Regions from separate parts of the Allobosea sp. FBZP-16 genome, predicted to be linked through region 3. Evidence: predicted binding sites of a transcription regulator. Region 3 holds the regulator's gene; each other region holds the start of a gene.
What was found. The regulator PhoB, encoded in region 3, activates phosphate uptake and scavenging genes when phosphate is short. The targets are predictions, from matches to a motif close to TGTCATNNANCTGTCAT.
Positions count from the first base shown of each region.

Region 1: a site for PhoB is predicted at 1,061-1,077, ahead of CXY91_RS05360 (alkaline phosphatase). Genes of this name have one in related genera too.
Region 2: a site for PhoB is predicted at 1,510-1,526, ahead of ugpB (sn-glycerol-3-phosphate ABC transporter substrate-binding protein UgpB). Genes of this name have one in related genera too.
Region 4: a site for PhoB is predicted at 1,201-1,217, ahead of phnD (phosphate/phosphite/phosphonate ABC transporter substrate-binding protein). Genes of this name have one in related genera too.

Region 1 covers NZ_LNCQ01000014.1:254,128-256,326, reverse strand. Annotated here, with positions in the region: gene CXY91_RS05370 (pentapeptide repeat-containing protein) at 1-167, shown strand, start outside; gene CXY91_RS05365 (glutathione S-transferase family protein) at 176-793, opposite strand; gene CXY91_RS05360 (alkaline phosphatase) at 1,128-2,199, shown strand, end outside.
Region 2 covers NZ_LNCQ01000052.1:112,770-114,968, forward strand. Annotated here, with positions in the region: gene ugpA (sn-glycerol-3-phosphate ABC transporter permease UgpA) at 1-59, opposite strand, end outside; gene ugpB (sn-glycerol-3-phosphate ABC transporter substrate-binding protein UgpB) at 120-1,436, opposite strand; gene CXY91_RS26270 (fumarylacetoacetate hydrolase family protein) at 1,641-2,199, shown strand, end outside.
Region 3 covers NZ_LNCQ01000022.1:18,431-20,629, reverse strand. Annotated here, with positions in the region: gene CXY91_RS06380 (GcrA family cell cycle regulator) at 13-561, shown strand; gene CXY91_RS06375 (YnfA family protein) at 640-960, shown strand; gene phoB (phosphate regulon transcriptional regulator PhoB) at 970-1,668, opposite strand; gene phoU (phosphate signaling complex protein PhoU) at 1,697-2,199, opposite strand, start outside.
Region 4 covers NZ_LNCQ01000006.1:146,095-148,293, reverse strand. Annotated here, with positions in the region: gene CXY91_RS01125 (anion permease) at 1-230, shown strand, start outside; gene CXY91_RS01120 (TIGR01459 family HAD-type hydrolase) at 240-1,118, opposite strand; gene phnD (phosphate/phosphite/phosphonate ABC transporter substrate-binding protein) at 1,267-2,199, shown strand, end outside.

The DNA of each region.
Region 1 (2,199 bases), on a different contig from region 3:
ACAGAGGCGCCTGGTTCAGCAACGCCGCCTTCGACGGTCGCTCGAATTTCGAACGGGCCCGCTTCCGCGGCCGCCGGCATTTCGAGGGGATTTCGCTGGCGACCCATGTTTCCCCCGTCGCACAGCAGCTTGCGGCGCTGGAGCAGTTCCGCTTCGGCCGGCGCTGAGCACTGGTTCAGCCGGCCTGGGCGGTGGCGGGCGTGCCGTCCTTCTGCAGTGTCCGTTGCAGCCCCGGCCGCTCCATCATCCGGCCCATATAGGCCTCGAAGACCGGCAGGCGCGGCAGCACGCCGACGACGTTCATGCCGAAATGGATGCCGGCGCCGAGCTGAGTATCGGCGGCGGTGAAGCGCTCGCCGGCGGCGTAGGGATGTTCGCCGAGCTTTTTTGCGAGATTGGCGACGGTGTCGGCATGCGAGCCGAAGGAGAAGCCGCGTGCCTCGTATTTGAACTTGTGGACTGAGGTCGCGATGATCGGGTCGAGCACGGCGTCGGTATAGACCAGCGAGGTCAGGAAGGCCGGACGGTCCTTGTCGCCGGTCGCCGGAGCCAGCCCGGCTTCGGGAAACTGCTCGGTCAGATAGAGGCAGATCGCGGCGCGCTCGGTGACGGTCGTGCCGTCATGGACGATTGCCGGTACCTTCTTATGCGGCTGGATGGTGCGATAGCTTTCCGGCGGGCCGCCTTCGGCACGGATGTCGACGATCTCCGTCTCATAGGGCTGGCCGAACTCCTCAAGCAGCCAGAGGATCGAGAAGGAGCGCGACTGCGGCGCGTGATAGAAGGTCAGCATCGCGATGTCTCTTTCGGCGTTTCCTCGTGCGACGACGAGGCTGATAGGAAAGCAATGTGTCAGGAGTTGTCAGGATGAGCCTGACGTGCCCGATACTCACTGATCGAAACGCGGGCGGGTGCGAATGGCTCCGCCTGCTCTTGCTTTTCGGACCATGTCTCACGCGCGACGATGAAGGGGCGGGTGCCTAGGCGCTTTGCGCAGGCCTTCCGGCCCCCGATCTCGATGATCGCAAGTTGTTATAGTATAACAATCTGGCTGGAGCAAAGTAATCATAGTGTCATCTCGCGCGCCTAACCGACCGGCCACCGGATGCATTGGGGCGGAGAAGATCATGCAGAAGCGAACTTGGCTGATAGCGGCGGCGATGCTCGCCAGCGTGGCGCCGGTGACGGCGCAGACCATCTATCCGCTCAACCGCGCCGAGATTCTCGAGGGCTCGCGCTTCGACTTCAAGGTCGAGTTCCCGAGCGCACCGGCCTCGGCCGACGTCAAGGTCACGATCAACGGCAAGCCGGTAAACGAGGCCTTCGGCCGCGAGGCTCAGTTCGTCCAGAGCGAGGAAGGCCAGAAGCATTCGGCTCTCTGGCTGCGCGGCGCGCAGCTGCCGGCCGGCCAGTACGTCATCGAGGCGACGCAGGGCAGCGGGAGGGCGACCGTCAACTGGACCGTCTACGCGACGCCCGAGCGCAAGGCCAAGAACGTCATCCTCTTCGTCGGCGACGGCATGTCGGTCGCGCATCGCACCGCCGCCCGTATCCTGTCTAAGGGCTGGGAGCAGGGCCTCTATGGCGGCGAGCTCGCCATCGACGACATGCCGCACATGGCCCTGATCTCGACCTCGGGCACCGACTCGATCGTCACCGACAGCGCCAACTCCGCCAGCGCCTACACCACCGGCCACAAATCCTGCGTCAACGCGCTCGGCATCTACTGCGCCAAAAACGCGCTGACGCTCGACCATCCCAAGGTCGAGACCATTTCCGAGGTAATCAAGCGCAGGCGCTCGGGCATGGCGATCGGCGTCGTCACCAATTCCGAGATCGAGGATGCCACCCCGGCCTCGATGGTCGCCCATACCCGCCGCCGTTCGGACTACAACGACATCGTCAAAATGTTCTTCGACGTGCAGCCCGACGTGATCATGGGCGGCGGCTCGCCGAACTTCCTGCCGAAGTCGACCCCGGGCACCAAGCGCACCGACGATCTCGACTTCATCGCCAAGTTCAAGGATGCCGGCTACGCCCTCGCTACCACCAAGACCGAGATGAACGCCGCGGTCGCCGGCGGCGCCAGGAAGCTGCTCGGCCTCTACAACACCTCGAACATCGACGGAGCCTTCGACCTGCGCCTCGCCAAGAAGGGCTCGATCTCGAAGTTCCCGGATCAGCCGGACGTGGTCGAGC
Region 2 (2,199 bases), on a different contig from region 3:
TGCGGCAGGAGGAGCAGCAGCGGGATCGTCAGCCCCTTGAAGTGAGCGTATTTCTGCATCGGCCAGCCCGGCGGCAAGGAAGGCCGGGACAAGCGTCCCGGCCTTCGATCAGTCTTGTCTTACTTGGCGGTGCGCTCGAACTGGCGCAGCGCCTGGTTGCCACGCTCATTGGCCGCGTCGAGCGCCGCCTTCGGCGTCTTCTGGCCGTTCAGGGCCGCCTCGATCTCCTCCGACCAGATGTCGCGGATCTGGACCAGGCCGCCGAAGCGGACGCCGCGCGAGTTGTCGGTCGGCTCCTTGTTGTTGAGCTCGAGCAGCGGGGTCTCGAGATAGGGGTTCTGCTTGTAGAAGCCCGACGCCTTGACCTTCTCATAGGCCGCCTTGGTGATCGGCAGATAGCCGGACTCGGTGTGCAGTTTCACCTGCCGGTCGACGTCCGAGAGGAAGGTGAAGAACTTGGCGACACCCTTGTACTCGTCGGCCTTCTTGCCGCCCATGACCCAGAGCGAGGCGCCGCCGATGATCGAATTCTGCGGCGCGCCGGCGACATCCGGATAATACGGCATCGGCGCGTTCGACCAGTCGAACTTGGCGTTGGCCTTGACGTTGCCGAAGAAGGCCGAGGAGGTCAGGAACAGCGGGCATTCGCCCGAGGTGAAGCGGCCCTCGCCGGTGTTGGTACGGCCGGAATAAGAGAACACGCCTTCCTTCTGCAGGTTGGCCAGATTGGTCAGATGCTTGACGAAGAGGTCGCTGTTGATGCGGAACTCGGTGTCGAAGCCGTCGAAGCCGTTGGCCTTGGTACCGACAGGCACGTTATGCCAGGCGCCGAGCTGCTCGATATTGGCCCAGGTCGTCCAGGCCGTGGAAATGCCGCACTTGTCCCAGCCGGCGGCCTTCAATTTCCTGGCGGCTTCGAACGCTTCCGGCCAGGTCTTCGGCGGCGTTTCCGGCAGGCCGGCCTTCTTCAGCGCGTCCTTGTTGTACCACATCACCATCGAGGACGAGTTGAACGGGAAGGAGAGCATCTCGCCCTTCGTCGTCGAATAGTAGCCGGTGATCGCCGGCAGATAGCTCTTGGGATCGAACTTTTCGCCGGCGTCCTTCATCACGTCGGCGACCGGCTTGATCGCGCCCTTGGCCGACATCATCGTCGCGGTGCCGACTTCGAAGACCTGCATGATGTGCGGGGCATTGCCGGCACGGAAAGCGGCGATGCCGGCGTTCAGCGTGTCGGGATAAGAACCCTTATAGGCGACGACGACCTTGTAGTCCTTCTGCGAGGCGTTGAACTCCTCGGCCAGCTTGACGACGACGTCGTTGTTGGCGCCGGTCATGGCGTGCCACCACTGGATTTCGGTCTGCGCCAAAGCCGGCGAAGCGGCGGCCAGCGCGAATGCGCCAACGGCGGTCAGGGTCTTGAATTTGAAGGTCATGATCAGCTCCCTCTCAGCCCCCGGCATGCGCGGGCGTTCTTGTCGTTGGTGCGCAAGCTAGCATGAAGCCGGGGCGACAGTTCAATGACAAAACGATGACATTTCCGCCTCGCTGTGGACGCGCATCCGCGCACTTGCGATTTCCCGTGGAAGCGGCTGTTCTTCGCAGCCCGTCCTGTACACTGCACACAAGCTGGATCAGCCATGCCCTCGCTCTCGCTCACGCCCGCCAACACCCTGCCGGCCGATGCCGACCGCGCCGCTCTGGCCGGGCGTGTCTGGCGCCCGGATCTTGCCGGGCCGTCGGTTGTCAAGCTGCAGGGCAGCGAGGTGGTCGACGTCACCGCCACCTTCCCGACCATGCGCGACCTCTGCGAGACCGCCGATCCGGCAGTAGCGCTGCGCGCCGCTGATGGCGAGAGCCTCGGCTCGCTCGCCGATCTCCTCGCCAACAGCTCGGCCGCCAGCCGCGATGACGGCAAGCCCTGGTTGCTCGCTCCGGTCGATCTACAGGCGGTCAAGGCCGCCGGCGTTACCTTCGCCGTGTCGATGCTGGAGCGCGTCATCGAAGAGAAGGCGCGCGGCAATCCCGCAGCGGCTGCCGCGATCCGCACCGAGATCGGCAAGCTGATCGGCGACGACCTTTCAAAGCTCAAGCCCGGCTCCCCGGAGGCAATGAAGCTGAAGGAGGTGCTGATCGCCCAGAACAGCTGGAGCCAGTATCTCGAGGTCGGCATCGGGCCGGATGCCGAGATCTTCACCA
Region 3 (2,199 bases):
AGGTGCAACCCCATGACCGAAGCCGGAGCCTGGACCGACGAACGCGTCGAACTGCTCAAGAAGCTCTGGAATGACGGCCTGAGCGCGAGCCAGATCGCCGCCGAGCTCGGCAGCGTCACGCGCAACGCCGTCATCGGGAAGGTTCACCGTCTCGGCCTGTCCGGCCGGGCCAAGAGCCCCGGTTCGGCCACGCCGCGCCCGCGCAAGCCGGCGGCCCGCCCGCCGAGCCATCCCGCCGGCCATCAGAACGGTGGCGCCGGGCTGACTCGCGGCAACACCGCGCTGGCACCGCAGTTCGCACCCGAAATCGCGACCGAAGCACAGGTCGAGCGCGCTCCGGCGCCGGCCGAGGACGTGGTCGTGCCGTTCTCCGAGCGGGTCACGATCATGGATCTGCGCGAATATATGTGCCGGTGGCCGATGGGCGACCCGACTACGCCGGAGTTCCGCTTCTGCGGCGGCCGCAGCGCGACCGGCATGCCCTATTGCGCCTATCACGCCCGGATCGCCTACCAGCCGGCGGCCGACCGGCGCCGCGAGCGCAAGCCCGTCCGCGCCTGAGGCGGCGTAACCATCCAAAATCGGAAAAGCCGGCCCTCGTGGCCGGCTTTTTTATGGGCAGGACCACGGGAGAGCGCCATGGCGACCTTTGCGACCTATGCCGCCGCGGCGCTGGCGGAGATCGCCGGCTGCTTCGCCTTCTGGGCCTGGCTCAAGCTCGGGAAGTCGGCCTGGTGGCTGCTGCCGGGCCTGGTATCGCTTGCGGCTTTCGCCTGGTTGCTGGCCCTGCTCGACAGTCCAGCCGCCGGGCGCACCTTCGCCGCCTATGGCGGCGTCTATATCGTGGCGTCGCTGGCCTGGATGGCGCTGGTCGAGAAGGTGCTACCAGATCGCTACGACCTGGCAGGCGCCGCGCTCTGCCTTGCCGGCGCAGCGGTGATCATCGCCGCGCCGCGCTGACAGAAGCGCTCAGCTGCGGGCAAACGTCTCGTCGAAGGCGTAGCCGGCGCCGCGCACCGTGCGCAGCGGGTCCTTGGCATTGGCCGGCGTGATCGCCTTGCGCAGGCGCCCGACATGAACGTCGACGGTGCGTTCGTCGATATAGACGTCGCGGCCCCAGACGGCGTCGAGCAGTTGCGCCCGGGAATAGACCCGGCCCGGGGCCTGCATCAGGAATTCGAGCAGGCGGAACTCGGTCGGGCCGAGATGCAATTCGGCGCCGGCGCGGCGGACGCGCCGGGTGGTGCGGTCGAGCTCGAGATCGCCGGCAGCGAGCAGACCGGCGACATGGCCGGGCTTGGCGCGGCGCAGCAGCGCCTGGATGCGGGCGATCAATTCGGGCAGCGAGAACGGCTTGACGACATAGTCGTCGGCACCGGTGGCAAGGCCGCGGACGCGCTCTGTCTCCTCGCCGCGGGCTGTCAGCATGATGATCGGCACGCGCTCGGTGTCGCGCCGCGTGCGCAGGCGCCGGCAGAGCTCGATGCCGGAGAGGCCGGGCAGCATCCAGTCGAGCAGGACGAGGTCGGGCGTATGGTCGCGCAGGTGCAGTTCGGCGTCGTCGCCGCGCGCCACGCTGTCGACCTCGAAGCCCTCGGCCTCGAGATTGTAGCGCAGCAGCAAGGTGAGCGGCTCCTCGTCCTCGACGATCAGGATGCGTGCGGGCATGTCAGCGTCCGTTCAAGCGCCCGCCGGTTCAGCCATTGGCCGCCGGCAGGTCGACGAGGATGTTGGTGGTGTCGAGCTTCGGCCGGGTCTCGTCGATCGACTGGCCGGTGACGAGATAGTGGATGGTCTCGGCGATGTTGGTGGTGTGGTCGCCGATGCGCTCGACGTTCTTGGCGCAGAACAGCAGATGCGTGCAGAAGGTGATGTTGCGCGGGTCCTCCATCATATAGGTCAGGAGCTCGCGGAACAGCGAGGTGTAGAGCGCGTCGATCTCGTCGTCGCGGCGCCAGACATCCATCGCCTTCTGCTCGTTGCTGGCGGCATAGGCGTCGAGCACGTCCTTGAGCTGGGCCTGGACCAGGCGGCTCATATGCTCGAGGCCGACGACGGCGCGATGCGGCGGCGAGAACTGGCCGGAGATCGCGACGGCGCGCTTGGCGATGTTCTTGGCGAGGTCGCCGACGCGCTCGATGTCGGCGGCGATGCGGATTGCCGAGATCAGCTCGCGCAGGTCGTTCGCCAGCGGCTGGC
Region 4 (2,199 bases), on a different contig from region 3:
CCGGCGGCGCGATCACCCTGTTCATGGCGACCTATCTCGGCGTCCCCGTCTCGACCACGCACACCATCACCGGTGCGATCATCGGAGTCGGCGCCGCGCGGCGGGTCACGGCGGTGCGCTGGGGCGTCGCCCGCGGCATCGTCTTCGCCTGGATCGTCACCATGCCGGCGGCGGGCCTGATCTCGGCACTGGCCTATTTCCTGTCAGGTTTCTTCCTGACCGGGCGTTGAGCCAAAGCGTCAGCCAAGCAGCGGCAGCGCATAGGTCGGGCTTCGCCCCGCACGAGCAAAGAGCGCAAGACAGCTCGCCGGATCCATCGACGCGCCATCCCAAACGATCTCGCCGCGATGGATGCCGCCGCCGATGAAGACACTGTCGATGCCGGCGCCATGCGCACCGGCGATGTCGTGCGCCAGCGAATCGCCGATCGCAACGACGCGCCCGCGGTCGAGCCCGAGCTTCGCCAGGCAGTTGCGATAGATGCGCGACTCAGGCTTGCCGTGATAGCGCACGATACCGCCGAGTTGCTCATAGGCGCGCGCGACGAGGCCCGGCGCCTCCTGCAGGCCGCCATCGGGGCTAGTGCGATGCAGGTCCGGATTGGCGCAGACCATGGGCAGGCGCCGCGCGCTGGCCGCTTCGAGCAAGCTGATCCAGCCGGCGACCGATTGCCGGGGCGGGTCCATCGTCATCAGCAGGATGAAGTCGGCCGGGGCGACGTCATCGACCAGGTCGAGGCCGAGCCCGTGCGCCAGATGCGCCTCGCCCTCGCGTGCCAGCAACAGGCAGCGCCGGCCGAGCGCGCGATGGAACGGTTCGTCGCGCGCCGCTAATGCATCGCGGGCGTCGTCCCCGGCCGAGACGACCTCATCATAAAGATCGCGTGCAAAGCCGAATTTCGCCAGCTGCGTGGCATTCTCGGCGCCACGACGCCCGGAATTCGAGAGGATTATCACGCGCTTGCTCGCCCGGCGCAGCATCTCGAGCGCGGCGACGGCACCCGGATACGGCTGGATACCGTCATGCAGCACGCCCCATTGGTCGAGCAGGAAGCCGTCATAGCGCGGCATCAACGCCGCGAGATCGTCCGGGAAGGTTGTAGGAGAAAGGCTCTGCATCGTCAGGGTTGGTGAGTGTCCGACCGTCGCGGTGGACAAGACCACGATAGTCGTAAGTCGAGACGTTTCGCCCGGCTGGAATATGACAGTTTTGTGTCACATACTATAGCCAGCTCATAATCAAGATCGACCGGGAGAGACGCCGACCATGACCAAGATGCTGACTTGCCTGACCGCCACGACCTCGCTGCTCGTTGGCCTCGGGCTCGCTGGGGCGGCGCAGGCACAGGACGCCTGCCCCAATCGCGGCCAGCTCGACACGATGTATTGCGACGCCAACAAGGACCTGGTCGCCGACGTGCCGACCGATCCGTCGAAGCTGAAGGACCCGTCGGCGCTGGTCTGGGCCTATACGCCGGTCGAAGACCCCGCCGTCTACGCCAACATCTTCAAGCCGCTGACCGACCATCTCGCGGCCTGCACCGGCAAGCGCATCGTCTACTACCCAGTCCAGTCGAACTCGGCCGAGATCGAGGCGATGCGCTCCGGCCGCCTGCATTTCGCGGGATTCTCGACCGGGCCGACCGGCTTCGCCGTCAACCTCGCCGGCGCGATCCCGTTTGCCGCCAAGGGCTCGGCGGCCGGCGTGCGGGGCTACAATCTCGTCGCCGTGGTCAAGGCCTCCAGCCCCTACCAGAAGCTGTCGGACCTCAAGGACAAGAAGGTCGCCCACACTTCGCCCTCGTCCAACTCAGGCAACCTCGCCCCGCGCGTGCTCTTCCCCGAGCACGGGCTCGAGGCCGACAAGGACTACAAGCCGCTGATGTCGGGCGGCCACGACAAGTCGATCCTCGGCGTCGTCTCGGGCGACTACGACATGGGCGCCGTCGCCGGCGACGTCTACGAGCGCATGATCGTGCGCGGCACGATCAAGAAGGACGACACCCGCGAGATCTATCGCAGCGCGATCTTCCCCACCTCGTCCTTCGCCTATGCGCACGACCTCAAGCCCGAGCTCGCCAAGAAGCTGACCGACTGCTTCTTCTCCTTCCGCTTCACCCCGGAAATGACCAAGGAGTTCAACGGCGACGACCGCTTCCTGCCGATCACCTACCAGAAGGATTGGGCGATCGTGCGCGAC